Regions from separate parts of the Comamonas sp. Tr-654 genome, predicted to be linked through region 2. Evidence: predicted binding sites of a transcription regulator. Region 2 holds the regulator's gene; the other holds the start of a gene.
What was found. The regulator HrcA, encoded in region 2, represses chaperone genes, less so after heat shock. The targets are predictions, from matches to a motif close to TTAGCACTCNNNNNNNNNGAGTGCTAA.
Positions count from the first base shown of each region.

Region 1: groES (co-chaperone GroES) is a predicted target of HrcA. The motif match lies at 1,582-1,608, and genes of this name have one in related genera.

Region 1 covers NZ_VWWQ01000003.1:595,751-611,931, reverse strand. Annotated here, with positions in the region: gene groL (chaperonin GroEL) at 1-1,114, opposite strand, end outside; gene groES (co-chaperone GroES) at 1,207-1,497, opposite strand; gene F3J24_RS12500 (chemotaxis protein CheW) at 1,759-4,443, shown strand; gene F3J24_RS12495 (H-NS family nucleoid-associated regulatory protein) at 4,400-4,738, opposite strand; gene F3J24_RS12490 (GNAT family N-acetyltransferase) at 4,933-5,421, opposite strand; gene F3J24_RS12485 (bifunctional nicotinamide-nucleotide adenylyltransferase/Nudix hydroxylase) at 5,488-6,648, opposite strand; gene F3J24_RS12480 (NAD+ synthase) at 6,868-8,571, opposite strand; gene pncB (nicotinate phosphoribosyltransferase) at 8,588-9,793, opposite strand; gene F3J24_RS12470 (cysteine hydrolase) at 9,861-10,709, opposite strand; gene F3J24_RS12465 (NUDIX domain-containing protein) at 10,832-11,515, shown strand; gene F3J24_RS12460 (DUF1328 domain-containing protein) at 11,588-11,761, opposite strand; gene metK (methionine adenosyltransferase) at 11,955-13,142, opposite strand; gene F3J24_RS12450 (lysophospholipid acyltransferase family protein) at 13,269-14,120, shown strand; gene F3J24_RS12445 (lysophospholipid acyltransferase family protein) at 14,117-14,998, shown strand; gene F3J24_RS12440 (alpha/beta fold hydrolase) at 15,050-15,967, opposite strand; gene yihA (ribosome biogenesis GTP-binding protein YihA/YsxC) at 16,012-16,181, opposite strand, start outside.
Region 2 covers NZ_VWWQ01000003.1:408,565-424,745, forward strand. Annotated here, with positions in the region: gene F3J24_RS11515 (methyl-accepting chemotaxis protein) at 1-1,006, opposite strand, end outside; gene F3J24_RS11520 (3',5'-nucleoside bisphosphate phosphatase) at 1,196-2,059, shown strand; gene F3J24_RS11525 (L-threonylcarbamoyladenylate synthase) at 2,078-2,722, shown strand; gene F3J24_RS11530 (hypothetical protein) at 2,733-3,056, shown strand; gene F3J24_RS11535 (methyl-accepting chemotaxis protein) at 3,058-4,314, opposite strand; gene F3J24_RS11540 (site-2 protease family protein) at 4,541-5,209, shown strand; gene F3J24_RS11545 (tryptophan--tRNA ligase) at 5,252-6,553, shown strand; gene F3J24_RS11550 (response regulator transcription factor) at 6,633-7,343, shown strand; gene F3J24_RS11555 (FecR domain-containing protein) at 7,418-9,124, shown strand; gene F3J24_RS11560 (CHASE2 domain-containing protein) at 9,241-11,607, shown strand; tRNA gene F3J24_RS11565 (tRNA-Arg) at 11,688-11,764, opposite strand; tRNA gene F3J24_RS11570 (tRNA-Ile) at 11,882-11,958, opposite strand; gene hrcA (heat-inducible transcriptional repressor HrcA) at 12,011-13,018, opposite strand; gene F3J24_RS11580 (NAD kinase) at 13,048-13,947, shown strand; gene recN (DNA repair protein RecN) at 13,950-15,707, shown strand; gene rapZ (RNase adapter RapZ) at 15,712-16,181, shown strand, end outside.

The DNA of each region.
Region 1 (16,181 bases), 190 kb from region 2:
GCTTGGCCACGCGCTCTTGCAGCTTTTCACGGTCATAGTCGCTGGTCGCTTCTTCGATCTGAGCGCGGATTTGCTTGACGCGGGCTTCAATTTCAGCAGCTTGGCCAGCACCGTCGATGATGGTGGTGTTTTCCTTGCCGATTTCGACGCGTTGAGCTTGGCCCAGGTCTTCCAGGGTCACCTTTTCCAGCGACAGGCCCACTTCTTCAGCGATGACCTTGCCGCCAGTCAGGATGGCGATGTCTTCCAGCATGGCCTTGCGGCGGTCGCCGAAGCCAGGTGCCTTCACAGCCACAACCTTCAGGATGCCGCGGATGGTGTTGACCACCAGAGTCGCCAGGGCTTCGCCTTCAACGTCTTCGGCAATGATCAGCAGAGGACGGCCGGCCTTGGCCACAGCTTCCAGTGTGGGCAGCAGGTCGCGGATGTTGCTGATCTTCTTGTCGAACAGCAGCACGAAGGGGTTGTCCAGAACAGCGGCTTGCTTTTCGGGGTTGTTGATGAAGTAGGGCGACAGGTAGCCGCGGTCGAACTGCATGCCTTCGACGACGTCGAGCTCGTTGTCCAGCGACTTGCCTTCTTCAACCGTGATCACGCCTTCCTTGCCGACCTTGTCCATTGCGTCAGCAATGATCTTGCCCACGGATTCGTCGGAGTTGGCGGAGATCGAGCCGACTTGGGCGATTTCCTTGGAGGTGGTGGTGGCCTTGGATTGCTTCTTCAGCTCTTCCACCAGGGCGGCGACAGCCTTGTCGATGCCGCGCTTCAGATCCATGGGGTTCAGGCCGGAAGCCACGTACTTGGAGCCTTCGCGCACGATGGCCTGGGCCAGCACGGTAGCGGTGGTCGTGCCGTCACCGGCGATGTCGTTGGTCTTGGAGGCCACTTCCTTCACGAGCTGGGCGCCCATGTTCTGCAGCTTGTCCTTGAGTTCGATTTCCTTGGCCACGGACACGCCGTCCTTGGTCACGGTGGGGGCGCCGAAGGAGCGCTCCAGCACCACATTGCGACCCTTGGGGCCCAGGGTAACCTTGACTGCGTTAGCCAGGATGTTCACGCCTTCAACCATGCGTGCACGTGCTTCACCGCCGAAAACTACGTCTTTTGCTGCCATTTTTGGCTCCTAAAGAATGGGGTTCAAATGTCCTGCCAGCGCTTATCAATCAATCGCCGGCAGCTATGAATAGGGGAGGTGTTCGGGAAGGATTACTTCTCGACGACTGCGAACAGGTCGTCTTCCTTCATGACCAGCAGCTCGTCGCCGTGGATCTTCACGGTTTGGCCAGAGTACTTGCCGAACAGAACGCGGTCGCCGACCTTCACGTTCAGGGCGATCAGTTCGCCCTTGTCATTGCGCTTGCCGGGACCCACAGCCAGCACTTCGCCCTGGTCAGGCTTCTCGGTGGCAGCATCAGGGAGCACGATGCCCGAGGCTGTCTTGGTTTCGTTTTCGAGGCGCTTGACGATCACGCGATCGTGCAGGGGACGCAGGTTCATACCAACTCCTAAATACATCAACAAAGTTGAAACAAGACTTGCCAGCCATCCTGGCCGACATTCGGAATATCTAGGGTCAAGCTGTTAGCACTCAACCCCATTGAGTGCTAATAATAAGGCAATTTCCCGAGCTTTCAAGACCTCCCCCCAGCCGATCAGAGGGCAAATTGGTCAAGGAGCAGGGTTTGTTCTGAGCCATGTGTAACGTGTTTTTACAAATAGGCCTGGCTTTTGCTCTGCCAGAACATGCCTCTAGAAACCATGACTGCCCCGGCGCAGCGCGCCCAGGATCTGCTGCAGACAGACGTCTTCATTCCTCATATGCGCCAGGTCGGGCGCTGCGAGAGTTCGCTTAGGGAGCTGAATCTGATGTGGCGGCTCATAGAGTCCTCCGCCAAGATGAATTGCCCTCAGGAAGCGCAGGCCTTGTTGCCCATGATGGCCGCCACGCGTGGCGGCTTCGAGCGGCTGGAGCAGGATCTGGTGCGCTCCATGGTCATGCAGGCGGTGGCTGGAGTGACGGCAGGGCTGTCCAGTCAGGCACAGCATCTGATCGATACTCTGGTGCGCAATCTCTACGAGCGCACGGCCGATGTGGGGTTTCTGGCGACCGATGCCGTGCTGTGCAGTTTCATGGCTGGACTGGATGGCGATGAGGCAGTCATCACCCGGCGTCTGCAAGCCTACCGGAGCAAATACACGGTCTATGCGGACATTCTGCTGCTGGATGCAGAAGGCCAGGTGCGAGCGAGTGCGCGCAAGAGGAGTCTGGCCACAGATCAGCCATGCCGGGATGCGTTGATTGCTCGTGCGCTGCAAAGCCCAGGCTTTGTGCAGAGCTTTGGTGCAACCGACCTGCTGCCCGGCCATGACTGCGGTCTGATCTATGCGCATCGCATGCTGGACCCCATCAACAGGCAAGCCATGGGCGTGTTGTGCCTGTGCTTCGACTTCGAAGGCGAGATGCAAGGCATCTGGAGCGGACGCGACCAGGTCGACGGCAGTGGCGCACCAGAAGCGCAGACCAGCATCGCCCTGCTGCTGGATGAGCAGGGCCAGGTGCTGGCCAGCAGCGATCTGCACTGGATTGGTGTGGGCGCGAATGTGCGGCCTCACCGTGATGGTGCGAGCGTGCTGCATGTGCATGGAGGATGCACCTATCTGGTGCAGTCTGCGGCATCGGCAGGCTATCAAGGCTATATGGGCCCTCAGGGCTGGCGAGCGCAGATCATGACGCCGCTGGAGCTGGCCTTCGGTCTTCAATTGCAAGCGGGTCTGGATGGGCTGGATCCCGCGGTGGCTCAGGGCCTGCTGACACATGCGCACCGTTTCTGCCCGCCTCTGCACGCCATCCACAGCGCGGCGGACACCATACGCCGTGTGGTCTGGAACGGGAGAGTGATGACTGCAGGCAAGCAGATGGACAACACGCGGCTGCAAGCCGTTCTGGAGCAGATTGGCGAGACGGGGGCGCGGACCAACGAGGTCTTCTCTCAATCCATTGATGCGCTCTATGGCACGGTGCTCAATACCGCACTGCGGGACAACAGCCTGCTGACGAGTCTGCTGGTGGATCTGCTGGATCGTAATCTCTACGAGCGCGCCAACGACTGCCGCTGGTGGGCCTTGACGCCGCAGCTGTCCGATTTGCTCGAGGCCCTTGCCCTGGGGGAGAGGGCCGGGGATCTGGTGAGCGAGGTGTGCGGGTTGCTCACCGCCATTCACGATCTCTATACGGTCTACCAGCAAATCATGGTCTATGACGCCCGCGGCAAAGTTGTGGCCGTCAGCCAGAGAGGGCAGGCAGAGAGCCAGGAACTGCTGGGTAGCCATATAGAGGCGGACAGCCTGCACCAGGTCCTGGCGCTGGCGGGGACCCAGGCCTATCACGTGTCTCCATGGCGGCCCTGTGTGCAGCACGAGGATGATGGCCCGACCTATGTCTATCACGCGGCCATACGCAACGCCGACGGGATGGTGCTGGGCGGGATTGGCCTGGTGTTTCATGCACAGCGTGAGTTCAAGGCCATGCTGGAAGGCGTGACCGACGTGCAGGCAGGAGGCGCAAGCAGCAGACAGGTGGCTTACCTGAACCGATCGGGCATGGTCATGTCCTCCTCGGATGTGCAGCTGCAGCCAGGCATGCGGGTGGATCTGCCGCCGCAGATGCTGGCCTTGGCGCCAGGCCAGAGCTTGGCCCGTGCCATGGTGTACCAAGGTCAGTACTGCGTGGTGGCGATAACGGCGGGCAGCGGCTACCGGGAGTTCAAGCGCAGCGACGGCTATCGCGAAGAGGTGCTTGCGCTGTCCGTGCAGGCTTTTGGTGCCGTGCAGGACGATGCGCTGGCGGCTGTCGGTCGTCGCAATACCAGGGTGCAAGGCCTGGCGGCGCCCAGTCAGGGCAGCGCATTGGGCATGGAGATGGCGACTTTTTTTGTGGGGCGCAGCGTGCTTGCCGTCGATGCGGCCTGCGTGCTCGAGGCCCAGAGTGCCTCGGCCATCGCCCCCGTTTCAGCCGGTCGCTTGCCGCACTGTGTGGGTACGCTGGCGAGGCGCAGCCAGGGAGTCGTGGCCGGCTATGTCTGGGTCTTTGATCTGGGAGCACTGCTCTTTGGCAAGCCCGTGACCAGGACGGCGCAAAGCCAGGTGATCGTGCTGGAGCATCAGGGGCTCAAGCTGGGCGTGCTGGTCAGCGATCTCGAAGGCGTGGTGCGCTTCGAGAGCGGGCAGTTGCGACTGGCTCCTGCAATGGCGGGTGCGGCAGATCAGCTGGTGGACTGCTTGATCCGTGCCAATGACGGAGATCTGCTCATCCAATGCCTGAACGTGACGGCCCTGGTGCGCATGCTCAAGGCGCCACTGCCGACGAGCAGGATGCTGGGGGCTGAGCGGGCCGGGCCGCTTATTGAACCGGGAACGGGTTCTTTTCGTCGCGAGGGGCGCTGAAGTCCACGGTAGGTGTGGTCTTGATTTCGTACTGGCTGCGGTCCTTGCCTTCGATCCACTTCGGAGGCTTGCCGCGGCCGGTCCAGGTCGCGCCGCTTTCGGGGTCGTAGTACCTGGCCTCGACCTTTTTCTTTTCTTCAGGCTTCCAGGGGAAGACCTGCTGAGAGGTAAAGCCGAAGGTTGCGATCAGTTGCTTGACGGTGGCCAGGGCTTCCTTGGCTTCGGTGCTGCGCGCTTCTTCGATGCGCTTGTCCAGTGCACTTTTCTGAGCGATGAGTTCTTGATAGCTTGGCATTCTGGATTCCAGAGATAGTGTGAAAGGTCAGCACTGATTGCCGCCTTTGTTATTGTTTTGCAAAACCATTCATTTTGGCGCAAGTGCGAACGCGCCGCATTGTTGATGTTGCGTACACTCAAACTGAAAAGGGGGGCGCATCATTTTGAAGGTCTGCACACATCACTCTGGATGATCCGGTCTGCAGCTCAGTCCTATTTGTCGCCGGCGGCCATAGCCTGCAGGGCCGAGCCGGTCATGCGATAGCGGATCCACTCGGTCTGCGGCAGGGCGCCCAGGCTGTCATAGAACTTGATGGAGGGCGTGTTCCAGTCCAGGCAGCTCCATTCAAAGCGGCCGCAGTCCTTTTCCAGGGCAATTCGGGCCAGATGCTGGAGCAGGGCCTTGCCGGCGCCGTGGCCGCGTGCGTCAGGCGTGATGTACAGGTCTTCCAGGTACAGGCCGTGCTGGCCCTGCCAGGTGGAATAGTTGAAGAAGTACACGGCAAAGCCCACGGCCTGACTGTCAATCTCGCAGATCAGGCCGAAGACGGCCGGGTTGGCGCAGAACAGCGTGCGACGCACATGGTCGGGCGTGGCCTTGACTTCATGTTCGGCCTTTTCATAGATGGCGAGTTCACGCACAAAGTGCAGGATCAGGTCGATGTCCTGCTCGGTGGCGGGGCGGATATGGAGCTGGCTCATTAAATAACAGGAAAAAGTGGACCCAGCGCTTGATAGTCAAGCGCTTTCTGCTATGGTTTTGATATATCAGGCGACCTGGCGCTCGGGCTCGCTCTGAGCCAGAGTCACAGGTAGGAACTGGCACAGGATCTGGAAATGGTCCTCGAAGAACTCGGCTTCCATGAGTGGCAGATCGGCAACCGGCACCCAGCGTGCCAGGGCCGCGTCGTCCGCCCCCTGTACCGGGGGCAGACTGGGCTGCACGCCCAGATCCAGATAGTGCACATGGGTGATGGTACGCCCGCGCAGGCTGCGGTCCGGGTGATCGAAGACTTGAACGGCCTGCAGGGCCGCCAGCAGATCGGCCTCGCTGATGGAGGAGCAGGTTTCTTCACGCAGCTCGCGCATGCAGGATTGCCAGAGGCTGTCACGCTGCTCCAGAAATCCGCCGGGCAGCGCCCACAGGCCCTGGCCCGGAGCATGGCCGCGCTGGATCAGCAGCACCTGGTCCTGGCCCTTGGCACGGCAGCGCAGCAGCGCATCCACGGTGACGAACACCGGTGCATAAGGTGCCTTGGCCCAGGCACGCTTGTAGTCCTGCAGCATATGCCATTCTTTTTGCAGGCGCAGATACAGCGGTGTCTGGGCCCATCGGCGCAAAAAGTCCAGCGTGCTCTCTGGCATCTGGGAGGAAAGCCTGGCCAGGGCGGCACCCATGGTCTCGGGCGAGGCGTCGCCTTCACCGAAGAAGATTTCGCGCAGCGGCGTGGCGTCGAACTGGCCCAGGCGCGGCAGGCTGATCAGCTCCCAGCCCGGAAAGCGTGCCAGATAGCTGCTGCTGGAGTCCTTGAAATGTCCGACCAGAGCCACGCTCGCGCCTTCGGGTACATGGGCCTGCACGGCTTCGCGCACGGCATGCACCCACAGGGGCTCGTTGTAATAGTCGCGCACGGGAACGCAGCGTACGCGCTCGGCATCCTCTTTCGATAGCGCACTGCGCAGCATCTGCGCGCGCTCCTGCCAGCTGAAAGGGTTTTTGGGATTGGGCGCCTGCCAGGCGCTGCCCAGTACCACCACGACCTGGCGAGCACGCTCCAGTGCGGAATGCAGCAAAGCCATATGGCCGTTGTGCAGAGGTTGGAAGCGGCCGATCAGCACGGCGGTATGCAGGGGCACCGAGGTGGGCAGAGTCTCGGGTGCGGCGGCGATGACACGCTTGCTGGAGGTGTTGGGACTGGCTTGAGGCATGAGAGCGAAACCCGTACAGAAATCGGCGCCCGCAAGGGCAAAATATGGATAAAAAGCGTGCCAAGCGCTTACTGGGCAAGCGGAATTAGCTCACTTTTTAATGTTTAATCAGGCCCGGTACGGCCAAAGTCGGCATTCGAGACAGGCCGCCAAGCGCTCGGCCGCACCCAAGGTGCTGCAAGGCGTTGCCAGCTTGTCTCAAGCAGATGCCGGGCATTGCTATTCGTAGTGTGCCGCAATCGGCATCTGCCGGCCCGTGCCAAAGGCCCGTGGGCGTACTCTGAGCATGGGCGGAGCCTGGCGGCGCTTGTATTCGCTGCGGAACACCAGCTTCTGCACGCGGGCAATGGTCTCGGGGCCGCCGGCTTCTGTGCGCAGCCTGTCCACAAAGGCAGCAGCCTGCGCATATTCCTTGCTGGACAGGTGCTGGCCTTCGATATGCCATTTGAGAATCTCGTCGAGCACGGCATAAGGCGGCAGGCTGTCCTCGTCCTTCTGGCCGGGAGCCAGTTCGGCCGAGGGCGGCTTGTCGATGACGGCCTGCGGGATCAACTCGCGGCCCGCATGGCGGTTGATATGGCGTGACAGCTCGAAGACCTCGGTCTTGTACAGATCGCCGAGCAGGCCCAGGCCGCCGTTGGTGTCGCCATACAGGGTGCAGTAGCCCACCGAGACTTCGGATTTGTTGCCTGTGGTCAGCAGCAGATGGCCAAAGGCATTGGAGAACTCCATCAGAGTTGTGCCACGTGCGCGGGCCTGCAGATTCTCCAGCGCCAGGCCCTTGAGCGGTTCGCCAAAGCTGGCCTCGAACTGGCGTGCATAGGTGGTGACCAGTTCCTTGATGGGGTGCTCGTAAAGCCTGATGCCCAGATTGCGACACAGCAGCACGGAGTCGTCGACCGAGCCCGCCGAGGAGTAGCTCGACGGCATGGTGATGCCGACCACGTTATCCGCTCCCAGGGCGTCGACGGCCAGGGCCAGCGTCAATGCCGAATCGATGCCGCCCGAGCTGCCGACCACTACCTGCTGGAAACCGCAGCGGCGCGCATAGTCGCGCAGGCCCAGCACGATCTGCTGGCGGTAGAACTCCATGGTGGCCAGGCCTTGCGCCGGCACGGCAGGCAAGGCCGTGCCGTCGCAGGCCTGAAATCGGCCTTGTGCATTCAGCTCCAGTGTGTAGATATCTTCCTCGAAGCGTCTGGCTTCAAACACCAGGCCCGCCTCGGGCTCCACGGCAAACGAGGCGCCGTCGAACACGATCTGATCCTGGCCGCCGATCTGGTTGATATAGAGGATGGCCAGCTTGTGGCGCGCCGCCGCCTGGGTGAAGACCTCGTGACGCTGCTCGCGCTTGCCCAGGTGACTGGGGCTGGCGTTGATGCTGATGACCAGATCAGGGGCCGCATCGCCCATGCGTACAAAGGGGTTGGTGGCGTAGTCGGCGCCCTGGTCGTTCCAGCCGTCCTCGCAGACCAGAAAGCCCACCTGACAATTGCCCACGCGCAGCACCTTGGCCGTGTCGGCTCCGGGCTCGAAGTGGCGGCGCTCGTCAAAGATGTTGTAGGTGGGCAGCAGTTGCTTGTCGTACTGCAGGCGAATCTGTCCGTTCTTGAGCACCAGCAGGCTGTTGTGCAGCGGTTTGCCGGGGCCGTCGTGGCGAGTGGGGGCGCCCACGACCCAGTGCAGATCGGGAAACTGGCGCGTGGCCTGCAGCAGCTCCTGCAGACCTGCATCCAGCCTTTGCAGAAAGCTGGGCTCGTCCAGCAGGTCGCCTGGGTAGTAGCCGCACAGTGACAGTTCCGAAAACACCACCAGGTCGGCCTGCTCGGCTGCGGCCCTGGTTGCGGCCTCTCTCATGCGGCGGATATTGCCGCTGATGTCGCCCACCATGTAGTTGAGCTGGGCGAGGGTGACTTTCAGCATGGTTGCCTCCGAAGATTCAGGTGGCCTTGGCAGCAGGCTCAGGGATGTTGAAGACTTGGCGCAGATAGGCCAGATAGGTCTCGTCGTTGCACAGCGTCTTGCCGGGCGAATCCGAAATCTTGGCCACAGGCTGGCCGTTGGCATGGGTCAGCTTCATCACGATATTGATCGTGGTCAGTCCCATGTCATTGGTCAATCGCGTGCCTATGCCGAAGCCACATTGGATGCGATCGGCAAAGCGGTGGTAGAGCGCCAGGGCCGTGTCCAGATCCAGACCGTCCGAGAACACCAGACGCTTGCTCTGCGGGGCAATGCGCAACTGGTCATAGTGGGCAATGGCCTTCTCGCCCCATTCGAACGGATCGCCTGAGTCATGACGCAGGCCGTCGAACAGCTTGGCGAAGTACATGTCGAAGTCGGCCAGAAAGGCGTCCATGCCCACGGTATCGGTCAGGGCGATACCGAGATCGCCGCGGTATTCCTGCACCCAGTCCTCAAGGGCAGCTACCTGGAAGTCGCGCAGACGCACGCCCAGGGCTTGATAGGTCTGTAGATACTCATGGGCCATGGTGCCGATGGGCACCAGGTTCAGATCGCGCGCCAGCAGCACATTGGAGGTGCCCTTGAACCACTGTGCGGTCTCCTGGGCAAAGGCCTGTACCACCTCGCGTTGCCAGGCTCCCGAGAAGCGGCGGCGCACGCCGAAGTCAAACAGCTCGAAGGGGTTGTGCAGCTTGGCCTCGACAGCCAGGTGCTTGAGCTGGGCCAGCTTGACCTGCAGGCGCTTGCGGCCCTCGACCAGGGCCGCCTCGGCATCGAAGCGGCGGAAGTACAGCTCGTTGACTATGGCCAGCACATAGATCTCGAAGCCCATCACATGGACTTGCGGGCCCTTGGCCACGATATGCAGCCGGTCGCCCTCGGCCCAGGCACGGATGAAGGCACGCTGGAACTGGAAGATGCGCAGAAAGTCGATGAAGTCGCTCTTCATGAAGCGCAGGCCGGCCAGATAGTCCAGCTCCCCCTGGTCAAAGCGCAGACTGCACAGGGCGTCCAGCTCTCGCTCCACCTCGGGCAGCAGCTCGGCCAGCGGGAAGGCCGTGGGCGTGCGACAGACAAATTCGTACTCGGCCTCGGTCTGGGGGTGGCGGTGCAGCATGGCCTGCCACATCGTGAATTTGTAGAGGTCGGTGTCCAGCAGGCTGGTGATGATGGGCTTCATGCCGTTCTTCTTTTCAAAAATATGAGCTGCTAGCGCTTTATCCATGGGCGCTATAGGCTGATTTGTCTCATAAGCCAAAGCTGGCGCTGGTTTCGCAGCGTACACCGGTTGCACGCATGCGTTGCAGGAAGTCCTGATGCGCGGCCTCGAATCCGGCGACCGGGCTCATGCAGTCCGTCAGCAGCACGATGCGCGAGTAATCGCTGCCGCCCCAGTGCTCCACGATGTGCTCGGTGGTGGCGCGCACGCAGTGGCTGCTGGCCTCGCCCGCGATCACCAGGGTGCTGCTCTGGCGTAACTGGGCCAGCAGGGCGGTGTTCAGGCCGGTCTCACCATCCTGCGGGTCGGGAACCTCGGCACGAATGGCGCTGTAATGCTCGGTCCAGGGATTCATGCCCTTGAAGACATGGCGGGTGGCACGGTGCTGCAGCTCCTGCCACTGGCGGCAGGCCGCGAGCACGCTGGCATGCACGCCATGGCCCCAACTGCCGATCTCGCAGTGCAGCGGCCAGACCATCAGGGTGTAGCTGCCTTGGGCCTCCAACTGATCCAGGTATTGCAGCGTGCGTTCCCGTTCGGCAGCGTTGCGCGGTGCATAGTCGCCGGCACGGACCTGCGCTGCCGTGATCGGGGTGAATGGAAGGACGGAACGGCCATCGCGCTGCTGCCAGAAGGCGGGATGGGCAATGTCATAAGCTTGATGCGAGTCCAGAGTGATGGTGATCTGGCCCAGTTTGTCTCCATGGGCTGCCATCCAGCTGCTCAGGCGCTGCATATCGGCATGAGCGCCCGTCACCGCAAGGCTGGGTGCTATCTGCTGATGAGTGTCTGGTGAACGGGGGCACCAGTCGGCAGGCAGATCGCAGAAGTCGTTTTGCGGGTCAATGATGAGCAGCTGGGTTTGTGGATGACTCATGGTGTTCAGCTTTCCTGCGAGATGCAATGTCTGCAGTCTAGAATACTTAAAATATTTTTGCAACTAAGTATTTTTAAGATCGTATGAAATAATCAGCCAATAAAAACGAAGTTGGTAAAGAAATGAATCAAAGCGATGAGCGCAGGGAAGCGGTGCAGGTCAGTGTGGATGTGGTGCTGCTGACTCTGGTGGAGCAGCAGCTTCATGCCGTGCTGCTGCGTCGTCAGGCTGCGCCTTTTGCCGGGGTGTGGGCCTTGCCAGGCGGCTTCATTCATACCGATGAGGATGCAGACGCCAAGGCCAGTGCGGCGCGCGTGCTCAGAGCCAAGGTGGGCATAGAAGGTGCCTATCTTGAGCAACTGGCTACTTTCAGCGGCCCGGCGCGCGATCCGCGCGGCTGGTCAGTGGCAATCGCCTATTGCGCTCTGCTGCCCGTGCAGAATCTGCCGCCTGATCGAGCCGACCTCAGCGTGGTGCCGTTCTCGGCCCTGCCGCAGCTGCCGTTCGATCACCGTGCCATCCTGGATGCAGCCCTGGAGCGCGTGCGCAGCAAAAGCTTGTATTCCTCATTGCCCGTGCATTTGTGCGGCGAAACCTTCACGCTGCCGCAGCTGCAGCAGGTCTATGAAAACATTCTGGGTGAGCCGCTGAACAAGGTCAGCTTCAGGCGCAAGATGGACGAGATGGACTGGCTGGAGGCCGTGCCTGGGGCCATGCAGGGTGGCGGGGCGCACCGGCCTGCCCAGCTTTACCGGGCTAAACCCGGCTTCAGCCAGACGCTGGCGCTGACTACCCGGGGGCTTTGAGGCCGTTTCGCATGAAAAAATGCCTGCGCAAGGCAGGCATTCGGGTTGGTGTTTCGGGTCCGGCTGCGTCGACTAGCTGACTGCGCCAATGCCCAGCAGGGCCAGAACCACGAAGATCACGGCAACGGCAATGAAAATGAAGAACAGGATCTTGGCTATGCCGGCTGCGCCTGCAGCTACGCCGGTGAAGCCGAAAACACCGGCCACCAGGGAAACGATGGCAAAAATAATAGCCCACTTGAGCATCGGAACTCCTTTGTCTGAAGCGATGCCTCAAGACTAAGTCGCCGGGCGCAGGCTTGCGGTGCTCATTTGGGGGAAATCCTTGTCGGCTTGATCCGACAACAAAAAAGCCACCGCAATGTGTAGCGGTGGCTTCCTGGCGAGGCTTGAGGGCTCAAGCCCTCGGATTCTCAGACCCGTTTCGCGGGTATCCGAATCACTTCAGACCGGCAGCGGCGCGCAGCAAAGCCGCCTTGTCGGTGCGTTCCCAGGTGAACTCGGGCTCTTCGCGGCCGAAGTGACCATAAGCGGCGGTCTTGCTGTAGATGGGGCGCAGCAGATCGAGCATCTGGATGATGCCCTTGGGGCGCAGGTCGAAATGCGCGGCCACCAGCTTGGCGATTTCCGCATCGGGAATCACGCCTGTGCCTTCGGTGTACACGGTGATGTTCATGGGGCGGGCCACGCCGATGGCGTAAGCAACCTGCACCTGGCACTGGCGCGCCAGACCGGCAGCCACCACGTTCTTGGCCACATAGCGGGCGGCATAGGCAGCCGAGCGGTCCACCTTGGTTGGATCCTTGCCGGAGAACGCACCGCCGCCATGGGGGCAGGCACCGCCGTAGGTGTCCACAATGATCTTGCGACCGGTCAGGCCGCAGTCGCCCTGAGGTCCGCCCACGACGAAGCGGCCGGTGGGGTTGATCAGGTACTTGGTGTCCAGCAGCCACTCGGAGGGCAGCACGGGCTTGATGATCTCTTCGATGATGGCTTCGGTGAACGATGCCTTCATCTTGGTTGCTGTTTCCGACTGATCGGGGCTGTGCTGTGTGGACAGCACCACGGTGTCGATGCTGTGGGGCTTGCCGTCCACATAGCGCAGGGTTACTTGGCTCTTGGCGTCCGGGCGCAGGAAAGGCAGACGGCCATCCTTGCGCAGCTGGGCCTGGCGTTCCATCAGGCGGTGCGCGTAATAGATGGGCGCGGGCATCAGCTCGGGTGTTTCGTCGCAGGCGTAGCCGAACATCAGGCCCTGGTCGCCAGCGCCGGTATTCAGCTCGTCATCGCTGGCCTTGTCCACGCCCTGGGCGATGTCCTGGCTTTGCTTGTCGTAGGCGACGAGCACCGAGCAACCCTTGTAGTCGATGCCGTATTCGGTGTTGTCGTAGCCGATGCGCTTGATGGTGTCGCGTGCGACCTGGATGTAGTCCACATTCGCGCCGGTGGTGATTTCACCAGCCAATACCACCAGACCAGTGTTGGTCAGTGTCTCGGCAGCCACGCGGCTGTGCGGGTCTTGGGTGAAAATAGCGTCCAGAATCGCGTCAGAGATCTGGTCGGCAACCTTGTCAGGGTGGCCTTCAGAAACCGATTCCGAGGTAAACAGAAAATCGCTGTTCGCCATTGATATAACTCCTTGTTGCTTGGGCAATTGCGTTGCCCGAGCTTCGAAGTCTGGCGAACGCTTTAGCAGTTTTGTTTTTACGTCGCCCTGCAAGTTGCTCTTTAACTCAGCGACCCCGCTATTCTAATGCCTTCCCTGTTTCGACTGTTTGCTGCACTGCCTTTATGGCTATTGCATGGCCTTGGCGCTGCCATGGGATGGATGACCTGGGCGCTATCTCCCACCTATCGGCGCCGATTTGCAGCCAATGCCGCACAGGCCGGCTATGCCTTTGCGCAGGTCAGGGCTGCGGTCGGGCATGCGGGGCGCATGGTGTTCGAGATGCCGCGCATCTGGCTGGGTCAGTTGCCGGAGTGCGACATCGTCAACGAAGCCGTGGTCGAGCAGGCCTATGCACGTGGCAAGGGCATTGTGTTTCTCACGCCACATCTGGGCTGCTTCGAGATGTCCGTGCAGGCTGCAGCGCGGCGCTGGTCGGACCGGCATGGCGCAATCACCGTGCTCTATCGCCCCGCACGCCAGGGCTGGCTGGCCGAGATTCTGGAAACCGCGCGCAATCGTCCCGGCGTCCAGGCTGTTCCCACCACCTTGGCGGGCGTGCGGCAGATGATCAAGGCCCTGCGTCAGGGCGCTGCTGTGGGGTTGCTGCCCGATCAGGTTCCGCCCAACGGGCTGGGTATCTGGTCGCCTTTTTTCGGCCGCGATGCATATACGATGACATTGGCAGCGCGACTGGTGCTGCAAACTGGGGCCACCGTCATCGTGGCGCGGTGCGAGCGCAAGTCCTGGGGGCGGGGCTATACGCTGTATCTAGAGGAATTGCCTGTGCCCGAATCTCAATCGCTGGACGCCACCGTGGCGCTGATCAATCGCGCCATGGAAACCACCATCCGCCAGTCTCCGCAGCAATACCTGTGGGGCTACGGCCGCTACAAGCAGCCGCGGGAAGACAAGCAAATCTCGGGGGAGAAGGCATGAGTGCCAGCAAGATCGCCATCGGCTGCATGCATGTGCTGGCCAAGCTGCCGCTGCCCCTGCTGCGCGGGTTGGGCAAGGTTGTGGGGCGTGTGCTGTTTGTGGTGGCGGGCCAGCGCCGGCGCATCGCGCTGCGCAACTTCGAGCTGTGCTTTCCTGATGTGCCTGAGGTACAGCGCAAAGCCTGGGCGAAAGAGTCTTTTGAAGTCTTTTGTCAGACTTTTCTAGACAGAAGCTGGCTGTGGTTCGGCTCCGAGGAGTTGGTGCGCAGCCGTGTCAAGCTGGTCGGAGCCACGCATGAGCTGGAGGGAGATACGCCCACCATCGTCTTCGCGCCGCATTTCTACAGCATGGATGCCGGTGGCCTGGCCCTGCCGCTCAATACCGAGCGCGAGTTCACTTCCATCTTCGCCACCAATCCCGATCCGGATCTGGACCGCTGGTTCATGAATGGCCGCCAGCGCTTTGGCAATGTGAAGATGCTCAACCGCGCCGACGGCGTCAAACCCATCATCCAGTGCCTGCGCAAGGGCGGGCTGCTGTATCTGCTGCCCGATATGGACTACGGCAAGAATGACTCGGTGTTTGTGCCCTTTTTCGCGGTGCAGGACACTGCCACGATTCCCTCGCTTTCGCGCTTTGCGCGCCTGGGCAAGGCGAAAGTGGTGGCGCTTTACAACCGCATGACGCCTGAGGGCTATGTGGCAGAGCTGACGCCGGCCTGGGAGAACTTCCCGACGGACGACCATGTGGCCGACACCGCCCGCATGAACCGTGAGCTGCAGGCCGCCATCATGACCATGGTTCCGCAGTATTACTGGGTGCACAAACGCTTCAAGACGCGCCCTGACGGCGAGCCATCGTTGTACTCCGAGAAATAGGCGTCAGATCGTTCTCCATGCCATGATGGCTGGGCGCTGGAAGCTTCTTTTTCAGGAGCGCACTGGCGTCTTAAGAAATTCGGTCAGGGCGCGCTGCACAGCCTCGGGCCTCTCATGGACCACCCAGTGACTGCAGCCTTGGAGATGCTCTATCTCCAGCTGCGGCACCCATTGCTCCAGCCCATGCAGCAAAGCAGGCTGCAGTGCCAGGTCGCTGTCCCCCCAGAGAATGCGCACCGGTACAGGAATGTGCAGCATTTCATCGGGTAGGCTGAGTTCGCGAATGTCTTGCAGTTCATCGGCGCTGCCGCCGGGTCGGGGCGGCACCAGCGGGCTGGCAGCGTAGAACATGCAGGCGCCGTGCACGCCCAGATCCCAATGCTCGCGGTATTGCTGCTTGCGCTCGGGCGTCAGCCATGCGGGCGTGCTGCCGTCTGGGTTCTGAAAGAATCCCAGCATGCGTTGCCAGCCGTTTTCGGCCAGCAACTCGGGCGCATCGGGTCGGCGCAGAAAATGCATGTACTGGCTGGCGGACTGCTGCACCGGGTTGGACTGCAGCTCCCGCAGGAAGCTGCCCGGATGCGGGGAGTTGAGTATCAGCAGCCGTTCAAGCTGCTGGGGGTAGCGGTTAGCCAGGCCCCAGGCCACGGCTCCGCCCCAGTCATGGGCAATCACGCAGGCAGCGCGCTTGTCGGCACTTTCCAGCGCAATCAGGGCGGCCAGATCCTCCACCAGGTGTTTGGCGCGGTAGTCGCTGATGGCCGTGGGCTGGCTGGAGCGGCCATAACCGCGCAGATTGGGGGCCACGCAGCGATAGCGGCTGCCGAATTGCGCAAGCAGCGCATCCCAGATGAAGGCACCTTCGGGAAAACCGTGCAGAAACAGCAACAGGGGCTGACCCGGCTCGCCGCTGGTACGGCATTCCAGTTCAACCCCTGTGGACAGGGTATGCGTGCAAGTCATGACCATGAAGCTCTCCTTTTTGTAGCTTCTGGCGCTTGCAAGATAAGCGCCTATGGCTGATTTTGCGCAGGCGTCCCGTCAGCGGGCGTCGCTTGGGTGACCGGAGCAGCCTGGGGCATTCCCGCCTGGGGCAAACCTGCCTGGGGCAATCCCTCGGGGTGGCACCAGTGCCACAGCAACTGGGCCACATCGTCCACACCCTGCTTTTTGAGGGCGGAGA
Region 2 (16,181 bases):
CTTGCTCGGCGGCCTGGGCGGCGGTCGAGGCCAGTTGATTGGCCTGACGCGCCGTGTCGGCAGACTGGGTGACGGTGGCCGTCAGTTCTTCCATGCTGGCTGCGGTTTCCTCGAGATTGGCCGCCGTCTGCTCGGTGCGTGCCGACAGATCCTGGTTGCCCGTGGCAATCTGGCCCGAGGCCGAAGAGACGGATTCCACTCCCGAGCGCACCTGACCGACCACGGAGCGCAGGCGCTCGGCCATGGCGTTCAGGGACTTGAGCAGGCGACCCAGCTCGTCATGACGGTCATTGCGCACGGTGGCCGTCAAATCGCCGGCAGCGATGGAGTCAGCCAGAGTTACAGCCTCATTCAACGGAGCGATGATCGAGCGCAGGATCAGAGCCGCCATCGCCAGACCGAGCAGAACGATCAGGCCGCAGACCAGACCGATAGCCACATAGGCCTGAGACTGGCGTGCTTCGCCATCGGCAATCGCACGCTGGCTGCGTTGCTCCTGCAACTGCACAAACTTGCGCTGCGCATCCACGTAGACCTTGGCGTTGGGACGCAGCTGCTTTTCAACCAGATCGAAGGCCGCCGCAAAGTCATTGTCCTTGCGCGCGGCCTGGACTGCGGCATTGCTCTCCAGCGTCGCACGCCTGAGCTCGGCGACTTCATCCAGCACCTTGCGCGATTCCTCGTCGGTGACCAGTTCATTGAGCTTTTTCTGCAGCTCGGTGATATTCGCAATCCCGTCGCTCATCAGCTTGCGCTGCTGCTCCACCAGGTTCTCTTCGGAAGAGATGGCAGCAACGATGGAGCGATCCACGCTTTGCTCGGTCAGATGGCGCCATTCGCTGGCAATATTGGCGGCCGTTCGGGTACGTGTGGCCTCCTTGGAGATGCTCACATAGACGCGATCCAGATAGATCAGACTGCCTGCCGACACCAGCAGCAAGCCTGCCAGCAAGCCGATCACCAAAGCCCACAGCTTTTGTGACACCGAGAACTGATTCAATTTCATTTTTTATCCATCTCAATAAATCAAGCAATACCGTGGCAGCCGTAACGCTTTCTGAGTCTCACAAGCGCTGCAGGCAATCCTTCTTCGGCATACGGGCGGCATATTTGAGCTTTGTTACAAGCAGCCGCCGCAAGCATGCTTGCGCGATGACCCAGGTCATGATTGCCTGCAGCGGCCTACAATGAAGCCGTGCCAAAAACCTATCTCAACGCCGATCTGCACTGTCACTCCGTCGTCTCCGACGGCACCTTGACGCCCGAGCAACTGGCTCTGCGTGCTGCGGAGCGGGGAGTGGAGCTCTGGGCGTTGACCGACCACGACGAGGTCGGCGGCCAGCATCGTGCGGCCGCCGCCGCCAGATCAGCGGGGCTGGACTATCTGACAGGCACGGAAATTTCCGTCAGTTTCTCGGGCCGCGGCGTGCACATCGTGGGTCTGGGCTTTGACGCCGACGATGCCGCGCTGAAGCAAGGCCTCTACGACACGCGCCATGGCCGTGGCCCACGCGCCCGCGAAATGGCCAGGCAGCTGGAACTGGCCGGCATTCCGGGTGCCTATGAAGGCGCGCTGCGCCACGCAGGCAACCCCGAGCTGATCTCGCGCACCCACTTTGCCCGCTTTCTCGTGGAGACCGGGGTCTGCGCTGACACCTATGAGGTCTTCAAACGCTATCTGACCGAAGGCAAGCCTGGCTATGTTGCCCATGTCTGGGCGAATCTGCACGACGCCGTGCGCTGGATCGTGGATGCCGGCGGCGTGGCCGTGATTGCGCATCCGGCGCGTTACGACCTGAGCCACAACGAGGAATATGCGCTGTTTTCCAAGTTCAAGGAACTCGGCGGCCAGGGCGTGGAAGTTGTCACGGGCAGCCACCGCCCGCATGAATATGCAAGCTACGCCGATCTGGCTGTGGAATTCGGCCTGGCCGCCTCGCGCGGCAGCGACTTTCACAGCCCCGATGAATCGCAGACAGACCTGGGACAGCTGCCCTATCTGCCCAGCCAGCTCACACCCGTCTGGGAGCTGCTGGAGGACCGCATACAGCGCGCATAAAAAACAGAGAGAAGCCGCATGACCACCGTTTTTGAAGTCTATCCAGAGAACCCGCAGCCCCGCATCATCAAGCAGGCAGCGGACATGCTGCGCAAGGGCGCCATTCTTGCCGTGCCCACCGACTCAAGCTATGCCCTGGTCTGCCATCTGGACGACAAGAACGCCGTCGATCGCATGCGCCGCATACGGCAGATCAACGACAAGCACCACCTGACGCTGCTGTGCCGCGATCTGTCCGAGCTGGCCAACTATGCCCGCGTGGACAACCGCCAGTACCGCCTGCTCAAGCTGGCCACGCCAGGCCCCTACACTTTTATTCTTGAAGCCAGCAAGGAAGTGCCCAAGCGCCTGAGCCACCCCTCGCGCAAGACCATAGGCCTGCGCGTGCCGGATCGCAAGGGGCTGCAGCTGCTGCTGGAAGAGCTGGGCGAGCCCTTGCTGGCCACCACCTTGATCGCGCCTGGCGGGACCGAGCCGCTCAATGATGCCGACTCCATCCTGGAGCGCTTTCCGCATGAGCTGGACGCAGTGGTCGACTCCGGAGCCTGCCCGCAGCAACCCACCACGGTGCTGGACCTCACGCCCATGGCCTCGAACAATCCGCCCGTCGTGGTGCGCCAGGGCATGGGCAACCTCAAGGACATCGGCCTGCAGCCCGAATAAGCACCGCCTCATGCAGAAAAGGCTGCCACCGCAAGACTTTGTTCAGCGTCACTGGCCCTGGCTCATCGGCTTTCTGTGTGTCTACTCGGTAATGGTGATGCTGCTGTTCTGGCAGGCGTCTCTGTCATGGCTGATCTATGCCCTCGCCACCCTCTGGACGGCGTGGGCGATCCTGGCCTATGGCAAAGGCCAGTCATTCCATGTATCTCCAGGACTGTCGGCGCGCTCGGATGATTCCATGCTGCGCCGCAGAACCCTGCTGGCAATGGCCATCTGCCTGCACTGCGGCTTTACGGCTCTGGCCGTCTACGGCCATCTGCGCGCGTTGTCCTGAATCAGAACTCTTCGTAGGCCAGCTCAGGTGCACGAGTTGGCTGAACCTGAGCCGCTGCAGCCCGGCGCGGCGCCGGCATGGCAGCAGGCGCCAGACCCGGTGCCTCATCATCATCGAGCTTGAAGGCGCCCACGGCCTGCTGCAGATCCTGCGTGCGCGCATTGAGCGCCGCTGCGGCCTGCGTGGCCTGCATGACCAGGGCTGCGTTTTCCTGATTGGTGCTGTCCATATGGGCCACGGCCGTGTTCACATGGGCAATGCCCTCGCTCTGCTGCTGCAGCGCGCCCGAGATTTCACCCAGCAGCCCGGTGACCTGGCCCACGGACTGCATGATTTCCTTCATGGTGGTGCCGGCCTGGCCCACCAGGCCCGAGCCGCTTTCAACCTGGGTCACGCTGGCAGTGATCAGTTCCTTGATCTGCTTAGCCGCCTCGGCACTGCGCTGCGCCAGCGAGCGCACCTCGCTGGCCACCACGGCGAAGCCACGTCCCTGCTCGCCCGCACGGGCCGCTTCCACGGCCGCATTGAGCGCCAGGATATTGGTCTGGAAGGCAATGCCTTCAATCACCTGAATGATGTCCACAATCTTGCGCGAGCTGCTGCTGATGGCGTCCATGGTGTGAACCACCTGATCCACCACATCACCGCCGCGCCCGGCCGTGGCCGAGGCCGTCACGGCCAGAGAACTGGCCGAATGGGCACGCTCGGCGTTCTGGCGCACGGTGACGGTGAGCTGCTCCATGCTGGCAGCGGTTTCGGTCAGCGCGCTGACCTGCTGCTCGGTACGGCTGGAGAGGTTGGTGTTGCCGGCATCGATCTCGTAGGCCGACACGGCCAGCGAGTCGGTGGACTGCTTGATACGGCCCACCAGCTCGGTCAGCGTGTCTTCCATGGTGCTCAGCGCCGTCAGCAAACGTCCGAACTCGCCTTCGGCATTGGAAGAGAACTCCTTGCTCAGATCCCCTGCGGCCACGGTCTCGGCAATCAGGATGGCCTCCTGCAAGGGTGCCACGATGCGGCGGCGCAGGCTGACCCAGGACCAGGCGCAGGAAATGCAGACCCAGCCCCCCAGTGCCAGCAGCCACCAGCGCGAGCGCTCCACCTCGGCCATCAGGCTCTGTGACTGCTGCACCGTCAGCGAGCCCGCCTTGAGCACCTCCAGCACATCGGACATTGCTGACCAGGCAATTCCCATCAAAGCCAGCACAAAAACACTGATGCTGACAAATGCGATTACCAGTCGCTTGCTTACCGTCATATCGATCCCCTTGCCCTGTCCTGCCGAACGCCGTGTTGTGTATTGATGTCGTCAAACCGCACAAACCTGCTCCGACGTGCAAGCCGTGCCCGGGAATTTGCGCGAGTTGCATTTTGCTACATCTGGCTTACCACACAACTTATGTGCAACCCGTATTTCTGCAAGCACCCACGGCTTGTCCCGGCACAACACAGCAGCCTGACGCGACGTCTGAGACAATCAGCGCGTGGAACCCACCGAACTCATACAAACCGTCCTGATCTACGCACTGCCCGTGCTGTTCGCCATCACCATTCATGAGGCGGCGCACGGCTATGCTGCGCGTCACTTTGGCGACAACACCGCAGCCATGATGGGGCGCATCACGCTCAACCCCATCAAGCATATCGACCCCATCGGCACCATCTTGATGCCGCTGCTGCTGTATTTCGCGACCTCGGGCGCGTTTCTTTTCGGCTACGCCAAGCCCGTACCCGTGCGCTTCGACCATCTACGTCACCCGAAGCGCGACATGATCTGGGTCGCGCTGGCCGGCCCGGCCTCCAATTTCGTGCAGGCCGTGTTCTGGGGCCTGCTGCTGATCGTGCTGGTAGGCACAGGTCTGCAGGAGCGCTTTTTCCTCGAGATGTGCCGCGCCGGCATCCTGGTCAACCTGGTGATGTGGGCCTTCAACCTGTTTCCGCTGCCGCCTTTGGACGGCGGCCGCATCCTGGTCGGTCTGCTGCCCTGGAAGCAGGCGCAAGTGCTGGCACGCGTCGAGCCCTATGGCTTCTTCATCGTCATGGCATTGGTGATCGCCGGCGTGGTCGGCAGCTTCTGGCTGCGCCCGCTGATGAGCCTGGGCTACTCGGCCATCGATCTGATCCTCTACCCCTTCATGGCCTTGCTGCGCTGAACCCAGCGCCTGGTCTGCTACTGATATCTGTTGTTGATCCCTATGAGCACCACCCGTTTTCTGACCGGCATCACCCCCAGCGGTACCCCGCACCTGGGCAACTACGCAGGCATGATGCGCCCGGCCATCGACGCCAGCCGCGACAAGAATGTGGAGAACTTCTACTTTCTGGCCGACTACCACGCCCTCATCAAGTGCCAGGACCCCGAGCGCGTGCAGCGTTCGACCATCGAGATTGCCGCCAGCTGGCTGGCTGCGGGCCTGGACCCCAAGCATGTGACCTTCTACCGCCAGTCGGACATCCCCGAGATTCCGGAGCTGACCTGGTTTCTGACCTGCGTGACCGGCAAGGGCCTGCTCAACCGCGCCCATGCCTACAAGGCGGCGGTGGACAAGAACAATGCATCCGGCACCGAACCTGACGACGGCGTGACCGCCGGTCTCTTCATGTACCCCGTGCTCATGGGTGCCGACATCCTGATCTTCAATGCCAACAAGGTCCCCGTGGGCCGCGACCAGGTCCAGCATCTGGAGATGGCGCGCGATATGGCGTCCAGCTTCAACCACATCTACGGCAGCGAGTACTTCACCCTGCCCGAAGCCGTGGTGGAAGAGTCTGTAGCCACCCTGCCCGGCCTTGACGGTCGCAAGATGAGCAAGAGCTACAACAACACGATTCCGCTGTTCGCACCGCGCGAGCAGCTCAGGAAGCTCATCAACAGCATCACCACCGACTCGCGCGCTCCCGGCGAAGCCAAGGAAGTCGAAGGCTCGGCCCTCTTTCAGATCTACCAGGGCTTTGCCAGCGAAGAGGAAAGTGCCGCACTGCGCCAGCAATATGCCGAGGGCATTGCCTGGGGCGATGCCAAGCAGATCCTGTTCGAGCGCATCGACCGCGAAATCGCCCCCATGCGCGAGCGCTACGAGTACCTGATTGCCCATCCCGCCGAGCTGGAAGAGATTCTCCAGGCCGGCGCGGTCAAGGCTCGCAAACTGGCGACTCCTTTGCTGCAACAGCTGCGCGCCGCCGTGGGCATCCGCAATCTGGCGCAGGCCAGCAAGGCCAAAGCCAAGGCAGCCAAGACGGCACTGCCCCAGTTCAAGCAGTACCGCGAGACGGACGGCCAGTTCTACTTCAAGCTGGTGGCTGCCGACGGCCAGTTGCTACTGCAAAGCCTTGGCTTTGCAGCACCCAAGGAAGCGGGCCAAAGCATTGCCCAGCTGCAACGCGAAGGCGCGACGGCGCTGGCCGGCCTGAAGCCGCGCCTGCAGACGCTGGCCGACGTCAGCGACGACCAGGTGATCCAGGCGCTGGAACAACTGCGTGAGGCCGCCGAGCAATAGCTCCTCACCCCCTATGGGACGCTGCCTCGGCACTCATGAGGCAGCGCGGATTTAATCCTTCGCACTAAAGGAACGACCGATGCGCATTGCTGCCCTGGATGACGATCCACTACAACTGGAACTGTTGCAACAAGTCGCGACGGAAGCTGGGCACAGCTGTCACTCTTACCTCAAGGGAGCCGCCCTTCAGCAGGCCCTGCGTCGTGAAAGCTTCGATCTGCTGCTTGTCGACTGGGAACTGCCCGATAGCAGCGGGCCGGACATCGTGCGCTGGGTCCGCGAGCAGATCAGCAAGGAAGTGCCGATCATCTTCGTGACCCACCGCAGCGAAGAGGCCGACATTGTCGAAGGCCTGGCCAGCGGCGCCGATGACTTCATGATCAAGCCCATCCGCGCGGGCGAGCTGCGCGCACGCATCGCCGCCCTGCTGCGCCGCGCCTATCCGCTGACGGCACAAAGCGTGCTGGACTTCGGCCCCTACCGCTTTCTCACCGCTACCAACGGCATAGAGATGGAGGGCAAGCCCGTGGAAGTCACGCACCGTGAATACACGCTCGCGCTGACGCTGTTTCAGAACCAGGGCCGACTGCTCTCGCGCGATCATCTGCGCGAGGTCGTCTGGGGCCATAACGCCGAGGTTCAGTCGCGCTCGCTGGACACCCATGTCTCGCGCCTGCGCAATCTGCTGAATCTACGTGCTGGCCAGCCCTATGCCATCTCGGCCGTTTATGGCTATGGTTACCGCCTCGATGCCCCCGAAACTGCGGAGCCTGCAACCCCGGCTGCCTGAGTTTGAGCAGCCCCTACGCCTCTGATCTTCCAATGCCTGATTTACGTCCAACCCTTCGCTCTACCCGCACCCCTTTGCCCATGCTGGGCGCTGGCATGCTCTGGGTCGTATTCGGGGGGATGACGGCGACAGGTGTCGCCCATGCCCAGATCACGCCGCGCGGCAACGATGCCATGGCCCACCGCGTGGTGAGCGGAGATACGCTGGAGGAGCTGGCGGCCCGCTATCTGGGCGACCACAAGCGCTGGACGGCGCTGCAAAGCCATAACAAGGTGCAGGACCCGCTGCGTCTGCGCCCCGGCTCGGTGCTGGAAATTCCCACCCGCCTGCTGCGCGCGGCGATGGCCTCGGTGGAGTTTGTGCAGGGCGATGTGCAAAGCACGCGCTCGCTCGACCATCTCGCCGACTCGACCAAAGCGCCGGCCCAGCCCGTGCGAAAAGGCCAGCTGCTGCAGGAAGGCGATTCGCTCCAGGTTCCCGCCAATGCCTTTGTCTCCGTGCGCCTGGCCGATGGCTCTCTGGTGCGCGTGCAGTCCGAATCCGATGTCGAGCTGCGCCAGATGCGCCGCAAAGGCCGTGCCGGCAACCTGCAGTCCGTGATTGATCTGCGCGAGGGCGCTATCGAGGCCAACGTGCCCAAGCAAGCCAATGGCGAGCGCCGTTTCGAGGTACGTACCCAGGCAGCATCGACCAGCGTGCGCGGCACCCGGTTTCTGGTCTGGAGCGACGAACAGGGCCGCACGGCTGCTGCGGTCGACGAAGGCTCGGTTGCCGTGCATACGGGCCAGCCCTCTGCACTGCTCAAGCCCGGTCAAGGCCTGTCCGTGTCCGCCGACGGCCAGCTCGGCAAGCCCACGACCATGCTGGCGGCTCCCGATATTGCGGCCTGGCCCGCCTTGATCGAAGACGCCAGCTGGGTCAGCCTGCCCCTGCCCACCATGGCAGGTGCCGTGCGCTATCAGGTGCTGCTGGCCCAGGACAAGGATTTGACGCAAATCGTACGCGGCGGCCTGTTCACCCGGTCACCGGCACGCCTAACGGGTGTGGAAGACGGCAGCTATATTGCCACGATTCGCGCCATCGATGCCAACGGCATTCCCGGCAAACCCAGCCTGCAGGCGCTGCGCGTGAAGGCTCATCCGGTGCCCCCGCTCTATGAGTCGCCAGCGCCCGACGCCACCGTCGGACAGGGTCAGCACGGCCTGAAGTGCACCCAGGTGGCCGAAGCCTCAGCCTACCGTATCCAGGTCATCGCTGCGAACGGCAGCTTTGCCCAGCCCCTGATCGACGCCAGCGAGCTCAAGGACTGCGCCCTGCCCGCCGAGGCGCTGGCCAAGCTGCCCATTGGTGAATATCTGTGGCGCGTGGGCAGCATCCGCACGCTGGGCAACGGCCAGCCGGATGCGGGCCCCTTCGCCGCCCCGCAAAAGATGAAACTGGCCCTGGCACCACAATCGCCCGAGCTGCAGATCGGCGGCGCGCCCGGCGAGGGCAGCAGCCATATTCACTGGGCTGGCGAAGAGGGCCAACGCTACCGCATCGTGGTGGCTAGCGACACCAGTTTTGCCGCGCCCCTGGTCGATACCTGGGTGACCCAGCCGCAGTGGAGCACGCAGGAGCTGGCCGCCGGCACCTACTATCTGCAGATGCAGGTCGAGGATGCCAACGGTCTGCGCAGCAACCTCTCTGCCGCGCGCCAGTTCCAGACCGGCAACTGGGTGACCTCGTCCGAAGGACAGACACTGACTTCCGGCGATGGCCTGCGTCTGATGCGCCAGTAAAAACAATAGCTGCCAGCGCTTGAATTTCATGAAATTACATAGGATTCATACCTTAAATTCATGTTTGGCATGCGCTAGAAGCTACGGTTTTATGAGCATCAACCCGGGCCATCCACATGGTTGAAGCTCCCAGCCCGCGCAAAAGCCGCTTGCAGAATCTGCGCCTGAGCTGGCTGCTGCTCAGCGCCTTCCTGCTCGGCCTGACCTGGTGGCTCAGCGGCCCAGGCCAGCTGCCACGCATCAACGGCATTCTTCAGGACACCTCGGTCTGGCTGCACCAGCGTCCGGCCTCGCCCGAAGTCGTCATCGTGGCCATCGACGATGACAGCATCGACAGCATAGGCCGCTGGCCCTGGCGCCGCGCGCTGCACGCGGCCTTGCTGGATCGCATCGCGCAGGGCCAGCCTCGCGCCATCGGCATGGATGTGGTCTTCAGCGAGGAGGACCTGGACTACCCTGGCGACGACCTGCTGCTGCAGCAAGCACTGAAAAAAAGCGGCAATGTGGTGTTGCCCGTCACACGCGCCGCGCAAAACGGTGCCACCGCTCCGCTCAAGGGTCTTGCCGGCGAAGCAGCCGCACTGGGCCACACCCAGATGCCGATGGATGCCGACGGGGTGGTGCGGCGCTTTTACGCACAGGAAGGCACATCGTCCCAGCCCTGGTGGCATATGGCACAGAGCCTGCATTGCGTGGGCCAAACCGGCCGCCCCTGCCCGCCACCGGCCCAGCCGCCAGCCGGCTTGGCGGCCACCGACTCCTGGCAAAAGCTGCAGCCCCGCTTCATCGCCTTTGCCAAAGCAGCGCAGGACCGTCAGAAAAGCACTGGCTCGCCATTCACCACCTACTCCTATATCGACGTGCTGCGCGGCAATATTCCTGCCGCTGCTTTTCGCGGCAAATATGTGCTCATCGGAGCGACCGCTGCCGGCCTCGGCGAAAAGTTCACGGCGCCCAACGGCCTGAATGCACGCCTGATCTCCAATGTGGAAATGCTGGGCCATGTGCTCAACGGCATATTGCAGGGCACACATCTGGAGCCGGCGTCTGCCCTGCTCAACCGCAGCCTCAATCTGCTGCCCGTGATGCTGGGCCTTCTGGCCCTTGCCTGGTTCGGCCCTTCTGGCGGGCTGATTTCCAGCATCCTGCTGGCCTTGCTCAGTCTGCTGATTGCCGGCCTGGCACCGCGCTGGGGCCATATCCAGACAGAGCCCGCCGCAGCGCTGCTGAGCCTGGCGCTTGCCTACCCGCTGTGGAGCTGGCTGCGCCTGCGCGCCGCAACACGCTTTCTGGCGCTGGAGCTGCGCGATCTGCAGGACCAGGGGCTGCCGACTGCCAGCCACAGTGCACTCAAGGGAGATGCCCTGGATCAGCGCATCTCGGCCGTGGAGCAGGCCTCGCGCCAGCTGCGCTCCCTGCATCACTTCGTGAGCGAAAGCCTGCGCCAGCTGCCATCCGCCACCTTTGTCTGCGGCCGCAACGGACTGGTGCTGCTGGCCAATACCGCAGCCCACCACTATGTCGAAAGCCTGGGCCGCAACCTGCAGCAAGGCGACGACCTGATCTTGCTGCTGGCTGAACTCCGCCACGCCGCCAGTGACGAGGAACACGCTGCCAGAGCGCCCAACGCCAACGCCCCCCTTCTGACCCGCAGCGCCATGCAAAATGCCACGCTGCCGCGTCAAAGCGAGGGGCGCGACTCACAGGGTCGCCACCTGATGCTGCTGAGCCAGACCTTCGAGGCACCGCCCACCTCGGGCTGGCTCATCACCCTGGTCGATATCAGCGACCTGCGCAGCGCACAGGCCCAGCGCGACCAGGCCATGCAGTTCATCTCCCACGATATCCGCGCACCCATTGGCTCCATCATCACCTTGCTGGAGATGCAGCGCACGGGCAAGCGCATCGAGTCGGAGGAGGCCCTCTTCGCCCGCATAGAGGGCTACGCCCAGTCGTCCCTGCAACTGGCTGACGACTTTGTGCATCTGGCCAGAGCCCAGCGGCAGCAATACCGCAGCGAGATTGTGGACCTGGGCCTGCTGGCGGATCAGGCCGTCTCGGACTGCTGGACCCAGGCCAGCCAGCAGAACATGCAACTGGCGTTCGAGCTGCCGGATACCGAAGCCTGCGTGCACGGCGACCCCGGTCTGCTGCACCGCGCGGTCATCAACTTGCTGACCAACGCCATCAAGTACGGCAAGCCGCAGGATGCGGATACCGGCGCGGTGATCGATATCCGTATCGTCGAGCAGGGCAGCTACTGGGGCATTGCCGTGCGCGATCACGGCCCCGGCATGGATGAGGAGTCACTAGCCAGACTCAGCCAGCCCTTTGAACGTCTGCAGCAGCACCAGCGCATGGACGGCGTAGGCCTGGGCTTGGCCTTCACACGCACCGTGGCACAGCGCCATGGCGGCAGTCTGCAGATCAGCAGCCAGCCTGGCCAGGGCAGCACCTTCAGCCTGCTGATCCCCAAGGCCTGAGGGCATCTGAAAACCGGGCAACCCCAGATCCGGAAACGAAAAAGCCTCAGAACTTTGCAGTTCTGAGGCTTGACGTTTTGTGGTGCGGCTGGCAGGAATCGAACCCACGACCCCTTGGTTCGTAGCCAAGTACTCTATCCAGCTGAGCTACAGCCGCAACAGGGTTGTATTCTAGCAGAGCAGAAACAGCCGCCAGATCAAATCTGGCAAATTTTCCGCGTTTGGCCAAAGAAAAAGCCTGCCATCGATGAAGACAGCAGGCTTTCGTGCAGCTTGGTAGGGCGTGGCGGACTTGAACCGACGACCAAAGGATTATGAGTCCTCTGCTCTAACCAACTGAGCTAACGCCCCAACACTGACAACAGCCGTGGCTGCCACCAGAAAAACTTCGCCATTGTAGGGCCTAACGCTTGTGACTCAGAGCATTGCTCACCAGTTTGGATGTGATATCGACAATCTGGATCATCTTGTCGTAGTGCATACGCGTAGGGCCGATCACCCCCAGAGTGCCTACCACCTTGCCGTCAAGTTCATAGGGGGCGCTCACTACGGAGAGATCTTCAAACGGTACGGTCTGGCTCTCGCCACCGATATAGATGCGCACGCCATCGGCCTGATTGGAGAAGTCCAGCAGCCTGAGAATCTGCGTTTTCTGCTCGAACAGGTCGAAAGCACGGCGCAGATTGCCCATGTCGCTGGAAAAATCACTCACCGACAGCAGATTGCGTTCGCCGGCGATCACCACATCCTCACGATCATGGTGGCTCATGACTTCGGCGCCGACATTCACCGCCGCCTGCATGAGGCTGGCAACCTGGCCCCGCAATTGCTCCACCTCGGTTTGCAGCCGCGCACGCACCTCCTCCATTGTCAAACCGGCGTAATGGTGATTGAGGAAATTCGAGGCTTCTATCAGTTGCGAGGACTCGTAATCCACATCCGTGAAGATCACGCGGTTTTGCACATCGCCTTCGGGCGAGACGATGATGACCAGAAAGCGCCGCTCCGACAGGCGCACGAACTCGATATGCTTGAAGACGGAGCTGCGACGCGGCACCATGACCACGCCCACGAACTGGGAGAGGTTGGACAGCAGGTTGGCCGCATTGGCGATCACCTTCTGCGGCTGTTCGGGCATCAGGCCGGGCGTTACAAGATCGGAGCGATCCACTGTCAGCATGGTGTCGACAAACAGGCGGTATCCCCTGGCTGTCGGCACGCGGCCTGCCGATGTGTGAGGGCTGATGATCAGGCCCATCTCTTCCAGGTCGGCCATCACGTTGCGTATGGTGGCAGGCGACAATTCAAGCCCGGATGCACGTGAAAGAGTGCGCGAGCCGACTGGTTGACCGTCAGCGATGTAACGCTCGATCAGCGCTTTGAGCAATAACTTGGCACGTTCGTCGAGCATGATTTCATTTTAATGATGTAATTTCCCAGATGACATCCACGTTCCACCATATTGCCCTGATCGGCAAGTACCACACACCGGCAGCAGGGGTTCCCTCCGATGCGGCCAGCGAAGCACTGCAACGGATTGCCGGTTATGTGCGCAGCATGGGTTGTGAGGTGATTCTGGATACCCAGTCAGCCATCTATGCGGGCCTGCCCGATTACCCGAGCATGGACGTGGATGGCCTGGGCAAGCATTGCGACCTCGGCCTGGTAGTGGGCGGTGACGGCACCATGCTGGGCGTGTGCCGCCATCTGGCGCGCTATGGCACACCGCTGGTTGGCATCAACCAGGGCCGCCTCGGGTTTGTCACCGACATTGCTCTGGATGAATTTGAAGCCTCCATCACGCCCATCCTCCAGGGCGAGTACGAGGAAGACGAACGCACGCTGATGAATGCTCGTGTCATGCGCGACGGCCAGTGCGTGTTTGAAGCCCAGGCCATGAATGACGTGGTGGTCAACCGTGGCTCAACCTCGGGCATGGTGGAGTTGCGCATCGAGGTCGGCGGCAGCTTTGTCTCCAACCAGCGCGCCGACGGATTGATCGTGGCCACCCCCACGGGCTCCACTGCCTATGCGCTCTCGGCCGGCGGCCCCATGCTGCACCCCTCGATTCCAGCCTGGGTGATGGTGCCCATCGCGCCGCACAACCTCTCCAACCGCCCCATCGTGCTCTCGGACGCACAGGAGGTGACTATCGAGGTGGTGGGCGGCCGTGGCGATGCCAGCGCGAACTTTGACATGCAGTCCCTGAAATCACTGCAGCATGGCGACCGCATCCTGGTGACCCGCGCCGATCACAGCGTGCACTTTCTGCACCCCAAGGGCTGGAACTACTTCGACACCCTGCGCAAAAAGCTGGGCTGGAACGAGGGAGGCGTCTGACCATGGCCTTGAAGCGCATCGTCCTGCGGGACTTTGTGATTGTCCAGTCACTCGACCTGGACTGGCAGACCGGCTTCACGGTGCTGACCGGCGAAACCGGCGCCGGTAAATCCATCATGCTCGACGCCCTGCAGTTGGTGCTGGGCGCACGCGCCGATGCGCAGGTGGTACGCGAAGGCTGCCCCCAGGCCGATATCTGCGCCGAGTTCGACTGCCCCCCCCACATTCACGAATGGCTGGAAGAGTCGGGGTTTGCGCAGGAGCAGGATTTGCTGCTGCGCCGCGTCATAGACAGCCTGGGCCGCAGCCGCGCCTGGATCAATGGCTCGCCCGCCACGGCCACACAGCTGCGCCACCTGGGCGATCAGCTGATCGACATTCATGGCCAGCATGCTTGGCAAAGCTTGACCCGGCCGGACGCGGCACGCGCCATGCTGGATACCTACGGCGGTATTGAAACCGCCCAGCTCAAGTCGCTGTGGCAAGACTGGCGCCAGAGCCATCAGGCTCTGGAGCAGGCTCTCTCGGCCCAGGACAATCTGCAGCGCGAACGCGAGCGACTGCAATGGCAGATATCCGAGCTGGACAAGCTGTCGCCGCGCGCCGAAGAATGGGATGAGCTCAACGCCCAGCACACGCGCCTGTCGCACGCGCAGACCTTGATGGACTCGGCCCAGTCATGCCTCCAGCTGCTGGAAGATGACGATGCAGGAGCGGCCACCCCATTGGGCAGAGCCCACCACCTGCTGCAGGACCAGGAGCATCTGGAGCCCGAGTTTCAGAGCATTGCCGACGTGCTCGGCTCCTGTGTGGCCCAGTTGCACGATGCCCGCCACTCGCTGCAAGCCTATCTGCGCCGCGCCGATCTGGACCCCGAGCTGCTGGCCGATCTCGACGAACGCCTGTCGCTGTGGATGCAGTTGGCTCGCCGCTACAAGCGCACGCCCGAAGAGTTACCCGCTCTGCTCGAAGGCTGGAAGCAGGAGCTGCACCAACTGGATGCCGCCGTCGATGTCGAGGGTCTACGCGCCAGAGAGCAGGCTGCCCAGCTCAAATATCAGGCCGAGGCGCGCAAAATTTCGCAGCAGCGCACCCTGGCTGCTCCACGCCTGTCACGCGCCATCACCCAGTCCATGCAAAGCCTGGGCATGAAGGGGGGCCGTTTCGAAGTGCAGCTGGAGCATGCCGAAGCCGCCAGCCCTGCCGGCACGGACGGGATCACCTTTCTCGTGGCCGGCCATACCGGCGCCACGCCCAAACCCGTGGCCAAGGTGGCATCAGGCGGCGAGCTGTCGCGCATCTCGCTGGCCATTGCCGTAACCACCAGCGAGCTGGGCCAGGCCGGAACCTTGATCTTTGACGAGGTGGACTCCGGCGTGGGCGGAGCCGTGGCCGAAACCGTGGGCCGCCTCATGCACTCTCTGGGCGGGTCGCGCCAGGTGCTGGCCGTCACCCACCTGCCCCAGGTCGCTGCCTACGCAGACCAGCATTACCGGGTGACCAAGCGCCCCAAGTCCAACACCACCATCAGCAGCGTGGACCCGCTGGCGGGCGAAGAACGCGAGATGGAAATGGCCCGCATGCTGGGCGGCGAGCACCTGTCCGAAGCAACCATGGCCCATGCCAGAGAAATGCTGGCCATGGCAAGATTACCTGCAAAGCAGGCCGCCAACAGCGCCCTGCGTTCATCGGCCACCCCGGCCCGAAGTGCCAAGGCCAGCACGGCAGCCCGCAAGAGCGGCAAAGTCAGAGGAGTTTGAAATCATGTCCATGGAGATTGTTCTGATCAGCGGCATGTCCGGATCGGGCAAATCCGTTGCGCTGCACGCGCTGGAAGATGCTGGCTACTACTGCGTCGACAACCTGCCCCCGGAATTGCTGCAGTCCTTTGTGGAGCTCAAGCTCAACCATCAGGACGAGAAAGTGGCCATTGCCATGGATGCACGCAGCGCCAAGGGCCTGCCCCAGCTGCCCGATCAGTTGCATCGCCTGAAAAAGCAGGGGCTGATGCCGCGCATGATTTTTCTCGACGCCGACAGCAGCACGCTGATCAGGCGCTTTTCGGAAACCCGCAGGCGTCACCCCCTGTCCCCCGGCTCCCTGACCAACGAGCGCCAGGCACTGGAGCTCGATATCGAAAAGGAGCGGGAGCTGCTGGGCCTGCTGCGCGACCGCTCCATCGTCATCGACACCGGTGACCTCAAGTCGGCGCAGCTGCAAAGCTATATCAAGCA